Regions from separate parts of the Nitratireductor sp. GZWM139 genome, predicted to be linked through region 3. Evidence: riboswitches for the same ligand, from Rfam matches in the RefSeq annotation. Region 3 holds a riboswitch; each other region holds the start of a gene.
The links. A riboswitch is a leader RNA that binds a small molecule or an ion and turns the genes downstream of it on or off. The one in region 3 is predicted to bind cobalamin.

Region 1 (2,261 bases), on a different contig from region 3:
GCATCTGGCGGTTGTCTCCGAGCAGGCGATTTTCGCGAAACCGGAGATCAATATCGGCATTCCGCCGACATTTGGCGGCACGCAGCGCCTGTCGCGACTGGCGGGGCGAAAGCGCGCGCTGGAACTGCTCCTGACGGGAGATACGTTCGGGGCGCAGCGCGCCCATGAGCTGGGGCTGGTGAACAGGGTGGTGCCTGCGGAAGATCTGCTTCCTGCGGCGTTTGAGCTGGCGGAGCGCATCCTGCAGCATTCGCCACTGGCGGCCGCCCGGATCATATCGGCCGTGACGCGGGGCATAAACACGACGATTGAAGAGGGGCTTCTGATCGAGCGCGAACAGTTTGCCCGCATGTGCGCGACGGCAGATGTGCATGAAGGGCTCGACGCATGGATCGAACGGCGTACGCCCGTCTATCAGGGAAGGTGAAGCAGATGACGCGTTACACCGGTTTTACCAAGGAGATCTGGGAGGCGTTTCGGGCGGATGCACGGCCGGGGCCGGTCCAGATGCTCAATCTCATCAAGCTGCGTGAGCGGGCGGATTATCCGGATGGCCGGGTGGCAAGCGGTCGGGACGCCTATGCGGAATACAGCCGGATCAGCGCGCCCGTTCTGGAACGGTTGGGCGGGCGCATCGTCTGGCGGGGCGGTTTCGAGCTGATGCTGATCGGCCCGCAGGCAGAGGCGTGGGACATCTGCTTCATTGCCGAATATCCATCGGTCGGCGTGTTTGCGCAGATGATGCGCGACCCGGCCTACCATGAAGCGCTGCCGCATCGTCAGGCCGGCGTTACGGACAGTCGGCTCGTCCGCTTCGCCCCGCAGCCCGGCGGTGTGAATTTCGCCGGGGGCTGAAGGCGACTTCCGGTTGCTAGAGCCCTGATCCTAGAGCAGTTTGTAGAACTTCTCGAAGGCGAGATAGGTCGACTTCACGTGCTGCCGGGCAAGCCACGATCGAGGCGCTCTCCTCATCGCTTGCGCGAATGGTGGGCTTGGCGAACCGGTGCATGTTGCGGCAAGCCAGCTACGCGTCGGCCGTTCTTTCGCGCAAACGCCTTTCGCGGTTGCGTCGCGGTTCCTTCGCGGATAGGGTCGCCGCCGCATGCGGTTCCGCCTTTCGCGGATGAAAAGGGAACCCGGTGCGGTCTGCCAGACAGACCAATTCCGGGACTGCCCTCGCAACTGTAAGCGGCAAGTTCTTTCCAATGCCACTGGCGAAAGCCGGGAAGGCGGACCGAACGTTCGAGCCGCGAGTCAGGAGACCTGCCTCATGCATAGACCATGAACGCCGGACGAGGTGCGCCGGCAGGAGGCCCAGAATGCATGCAGGCGCTTTGCCGGCAATGAGTCCGTCTATCGGGACGTCACGTCTCCGATCCGTTTCCCGATTTCCTTCGGCGCAGGCCGAACTGAGCCGATTGTTCCAATGTGGTGCGCCGCATTCGGGCGGGTCGCGCCATGCGCGTTGATCTGGCAGGCTTTGCCCGCGAAGGCGCGCTTGGCGACCACCGGGCGCTGATGCGTCTTGTCGAACGGGCGGACGCGCTTGGTTTCGGCGGCATCTGGTTCAACGAATTTCATTTCGGTCGCGAAACGCTGCCCTATCCGTCCACGCTTCTGCTTGGCGCGGAGGTTCTGGCGCGGACGGAGAGGCTGCGGTTCGGCACGTCGATCCTCGTTTTGCCGCTCTATCATCCGCTGCTGCTTGCCGAGCAGATCGCGCAGCTCGATTTTCAGAGCGGCGGGCGCGTGGATGTGGGGATCGGGCGCGGCACCGAGCCCGGCACATTCACCGCGCTCGAGATTTCGCGCGATGACGCATCAAGGCGGTTTGCCGAAGCGTTGAGGATCATGATCGACGCCTGGACGAAGCCGCATTGTTCGGCGGATGGCGGGCCGTGGCGTTTTTCCAACGTCTCCGTCGGGCCGCCGCCGGTGCAAAAGCCGCATCCGCCGATTTATGTCGCCGGCGTCTCGGAAGAGACGGTCGACATCGCCGCCAGGAACGGTTTTCCGCTTCTTTTGAGCCTTGAACCCAATGAAGCGCGGCAGTTGCCGGTGTTTCATGCAGCGCTTGATCGCCATGGCGGGTCGCGCGCGCCGCTCGCCGCCTCATCGCTGTCGCGTTACGTGATGATCGCGCCGACCCGGGCGCAGGCCATGGAGCGGGTCGATGCGCTTCTGGAAAAGCTCAATGCACGGCGCGCGGCACGGGCGCTGGAGCGTGGAATGCAGCCACCTGCGCCGCGTGATCGCGCCGC
Region 2 (2,261 bases), on a different contig from region 3:
CGCGATTGCGCCGCACCACGTTCCCTCTGGGTCCGCTTCAGCGGAACCGACAGCGGGCGGAGCATACAAGAATCGCCACGCCCCGCAAACGCTTTGTTGCCCACATTGACAGACGTGGCAGGCGAGCCGTAAATGCGCAGCAGACGGTCCTTCTCCCGCAATGGAGAGGGCCAGGGTCAGGACCTATCAATATGACCACAATGGTCGGCCTGATTTGTGCGGATACGCGAAGCAAGACAGTAGGAAGACTTCATGTCTTTCAAGGTCTTGCGACAAAGTTGCCCGTGCAAAACAGGCCGATCCGAAGGACGCTCGATAGACCGGCGATCTGCCGCGTCAAACCCCTTGACCGGGGAGAGGCCCCGCTCTGCGGGCTTTTCCTCGCATCTCTTGGTCTATCGAACGCCATTGCGGTCATATTGATAGGTACTGACCCTAGAGGGAATGCGGTGCGGGCCTTGCCCAATGCCGCAGCTGTCCCCGCAACTGTAAGCGGAGAGCGCACCTGACACGCCACTGGGGTTTGCCCTGGGAAGGCTGGAAAGCGCATCGACCCGTGAGCCAGGAAACCTGCCGTCTGCGAATGAAATCCTGACCGCCTGGCGGGTGTCCCGGGCAAGGAGTGTGCATTGTGACTGCTGACAGCGCCGCTGCGCGCCTTCTCCCGACCATTCATGGTGTCTCTGCCAGTACGCGGCCGCAAAAGGCCCGTGCGCCCCTCACCCGCGTCTTATCGTTCTCCACACTCCATCACCTGAAGGATATCCCATGACCACGAGTTTCGACCGGGTTCCCTGCACCGTCGTGACCGGCTTTCTCGGCGCCGGCAAGACGACGCTGATCCGCAATGTTCTGGAAGGCGCGCATGGCAAGCGGCTGGCGATCATCGTCAATGAGTTCGGCGATGCCGGCATTGATGGCGAGGTGCTGAAAAGCTGCGGGCTGGACAATTGCCCCGAGGAAAACGTTCTCGAACTGGCCAATGGCTGCATCTGCTGCACGGTTGCCGATGATTTCGTGCCGGCGCTCGACCAGATCCTCGCACGTGAGCCGAAGGTCGATCACATTCTGATCGAGACGTCCGGTCTGGCGCTGCCAAAGCCGCTGGTGCAGGCCTTTCAGTGGCCGGCAATCAAGAACCGTGTGACGGTCGATGGCGTGATTGCCGTGGTGGACGGGCCGGCGCTTGCCGACGGTCATGTGGCTGCGGACATGGACGCGCTGGATGCACAGCGCGCAGCCGACGATTCGCTCGACCATGATGATCCGATCGAAGAAGTGTTCGACGACCAGGTGGCCTGCGCTGACCTGATCGTTCTGTCGAAGAACGATCTTCTGGATGAGGAAGCCGCCGGGCGCGCCCGCGCGCGGATTGCGGGGCATCTGTCGCGCAATGTGCAGATCGTGCCGAGCGCGCATGGCAAGGTGGACCCTGCCCTGCTGCTGGGTCTCGGGCTTGCCGTCGAGGACGACATCGAGAACCGCAAGACGCATCACGACGATGCGCATGACCATGAGCACGACGATTTCGATACATTCGTTGTCGATCTGCCATCGGTTCTGCGGCCCGAAGATCTGGAAGCGCGTGTCAATGCGGCGGTGGAGACCGGCGAGGTTCTGCGCCTCAAGGGCTTTGCGCATGTGAAGGGCAAGCCCATGCGCCTGCAGGTGCAGGCAGTCGGTCCGCGCGTGTCGCACCATTACGACCGCCCGTGGAAGGCCGGCGAAGCCGCCGAGACGCGGCTTGTCGTGATCGGTCTCAAGGGCATCGACCGCGCGCGTATCGAAAGCCTTCTCTCGGCCTGATCCGATGCACATCCTCGCCACCACCAGTGCCTCACTCGACGATCTGATCGAGCCTGTCGATCTGCAGCAGTCGCCGGCGGACATGGTGGCGCTGTCGTTCACCGACAGCGATCTGGCGGGGATTGCCTCTGCATGGCAGGCGCAGCGCGAGGCCCTGCCCGCGCTGCGCCTTGCCGCACTGCGCGACCTGAGACACCCCATGTCGGTCGATCTGTGGATCGACAACACGGCAGCGCATGCCCGCGTCATTCTGGTGCGGGTGCTGGGCGGCTATGAGTGGTGGCGCTATGGCTGCGACCGGCTTTCCGCACTGGCCCGGCAAAAGGGCATCGCGCTGGCGCTGCTTCCCGGCGAATGCCATCAGGACGACGCGCGCCTGGCCGAGCGCTCCACCGTTTCGCCGGAAGCGCGCGCGGCGCTGCTCGCCTGCTTCCGCGAAGGCGGACCGGACAATA
Region 3 (2,261 bases):
AAGGCGTCGCCATTGTTCCAGGTCACGCCCGGACGCACGTGGAGAATGTACTCGGTGGCGTCTTCGTTGACCTCCCAGCTCTCCAGAAGCCGGCCCTCAAAGGTGAAGTCGCGCGTGTATTTCACCAGCGGCTCAAGCGTCTGGCGCATGGCGTTCGCGATCTCGGACCAGTCGGCCGTGCGCGGGTCTTTCGGATCCTTGATGAACATGGCCACACGCAGCGTGCCGCCCATTTTGGGCTCCTGAGCGAGCGCATGGGTGGGTGCCGCAAGGCCGAGCATGCCGTAGGCGGCGGCTGTCGATGCGCCGAGTGCGCTTGCCAGCGCCAGGAACTCACGTCTGTCCATTTTTCCGACGCGCGCTTCGTTCGCCATTTCGGCGACGCGGGCTGGCACTTTCTCGCCATTGCTCTTGAAAAACGTCATCGACGCACTCCCATTTCTTGCCGTTATCAGTTTGTGTTCAGCATTTCCCATCGCGCCAGCGATGTCAAAAAACGACCGGGGCCAATGGTAAGTTTTGCAGGTTTTTCGACCGTTGAAATGACGAGTTTGCGACAAATGAGCCGTAAAACTGACAAATAGAGCCGATTTCGCAACAATTTCCGAAACCTGTACTGACAATACCCGCCACCTGCACCGTTATGGGTGGAACAGCCGTCCCACAGGCCGCAATTGACGCTGCCGGAGCCAGTTGGTAAGCGAATTTTGTTCGCTTGAGGTGCTCCGGCAGGCACTCGCATGCCGGGGAAAAGGGAACACGGAACGGCCCTGCATGATCAGGCCGCAGCCGTGGCTGCTCCCGCAACTGTGAGCGCCGAGGCTCCTCCTATGCCACTGGGTGCAATGCCCCGGGAAGGCGAGGAAGCCGATGAAGCGCGAGCCAGGAAACCTGCCTTGAGCCGTCACCGACCGGATGCGGGACGCTTCCGGGGCTGTGGATCTCGCAGTGGTGACGAAATGTCATCGCTGGCGGGGGACAGATTCAGACAGCCATCGCTCTCCAGCAAAAGAAGCAGCATTCTCATGGAGAGCACGCATGCCATCCAGACGTTATCGCACCCGGCTCCTGCTCAGCGCTTCGGCGCTGCTGACGGGCCTTTCAGCCACCATGGCGGGCGCAGAAGACTATGTGCTTGAAAAACTGGTCATCACGCCCAACCGCACACCGGCAGAGGCCTCCACCGTGGGGTCGACGGTGGACGTGGTGGGCCGTGAAGAGATCGAGGAACAGTCCCTGCCGCTGGCCGTCGAGTATCTCGACCTGCTGCCGGGTGTGAGCCTCTCATCGCCGGGTGGCGTTGGCGCAGAGGGCAGCCTTTCGATCCGCGGCGCGCCGCGCCGCTATGTGAAGACGCTCTATAACGGCATCGACATTTCCGATCCGACCAGCCCGCAGGTGCAGACGTCCTACCAGTATCTTCTGTCGGGCGGCCTGCAGAGCATCGAAGTGCTGAAGGGATCGCAGAGCACGCTTTACGGCTCCGATGCGATTGCCGGTGTGATCAGCCTGTCGACGCTGGGCGACATCGAACCGGGCATCGCCCATATCATTCAGGGCGAAGGCGGCTCGCACGGCACGGTCGGCGGCTCCTACGGTTTCAGGGCGGCGAACGAACAGTCGAAACTCTCCATCAACGCAACCGGCTACCGCACCGACGGCATTTCGGCTGCGGCTTCGGGCACGGAGCGCGATGGCTATGAGAACGTCACCTTCGACGTGAATGCCGAGCATGCATTTTCAGACGTGTTCTCCGTATTCGGCTCGGCGCTCTACATCGACGCGGAAGCCGAGTTCGACAATCAGGGCTTCGGCACCATTCTGCCGAGCGACAATCTGACGGCGACCAACCACAGCAAACAGCTGGCCGGCCGGGCCGGCTTCAATCTCGACCTGATGAACGGCCGCTTCCGCAACACGGTTTCCGTGCAGGCCTTCGACCTGGAACGCTCCATCACCGGCACCGCGTTCGACGGCTCTTATGACGGTCGCCGCTACAAGGCCGATTATCTGGGCGCATTCGACGTCAATGAATGGCTGACGGTTCAGGGTGGCGCGGATTACGAACGCCAGAGCGCAGTCTTTCCCGCCGGCATGTTCAACCCCCAGATCGATTCCGATTTCTGGATCGCAGGCGTCTGGGGCGAGGCCATTGCCACGCCGGTTGAAAACCTGACGCTGACAGCCGGCCTCCGGCAGGACGAGCACAGCGAATTCGGCGGGCACACCACATACCGGGCAACCGCCTCCTATCTCATCGA

Region 1: another riboswitch for cobalamin. It lies ahead of NDI72_RS08710 (LLM class flavin-dependent oxidoreductase); the one in region 3 lies ahead of NDI72_RS03410 (TonB-dependent receptor plug domain-containing protein).
Region 2: another riboswitch for cobalamin. It lies ahead of cobW (cobalamin biosynthesis protein CobW); the one in region 3 lies ahead of NDI72_RS03410 (TonB-dependent receptor plug domain-containing protein).

Annotation. Positions count from the first base shown of each region.
Region 1 covers NZ_JAMQML010000006.1:3,465-5,725, forward strand. Annotated here, with positions in the region: gene NDI72_RS08700 (crotonase/enoyl-CoA hydratase family protein) at 1-427, shown strand, start outside; gene NDI72_RS08705 (DUF1330 domain-containing protein) at 433-855, shown strand; cobalamin riboswitch at 1,089-1,285, shown strand; gene NDI72_RS08710 (LLM class flavin-dependent oxidoreductase) at 1,459-2,261, shown strand, end outside.
Region 2 covers NZ_JAMQML010000014.1:42,820-45,080, reverse strand. Annotated here, with positions in the region: cobalamin riboswitch at 1-66, opposite strand, end outside; cobalamin riboswitch at 395-592, shown strand; gene cobW (cobalamin biosynthesis protein CobW) at 769-1,806, shown strand; gene cobN (cobaltochelatase subunit CobN) at 1,811-2,261, shown strand, end outside.
Region 3 covers NZ_JAMQML010000002.1:206,021-208,281, reverse strand. Annotated here, with positions in the region: gene NDI72_RS03415 (ABC transporter substrate-binding protein) at 1-425, opposite strand, end outside; cobalamin riboswitch at 702-913, shown strand; gene NDI72_RS03410 (TonB-dependent receptor plug domain-containing protein) at 1,039-2,261, shown strand, end outside.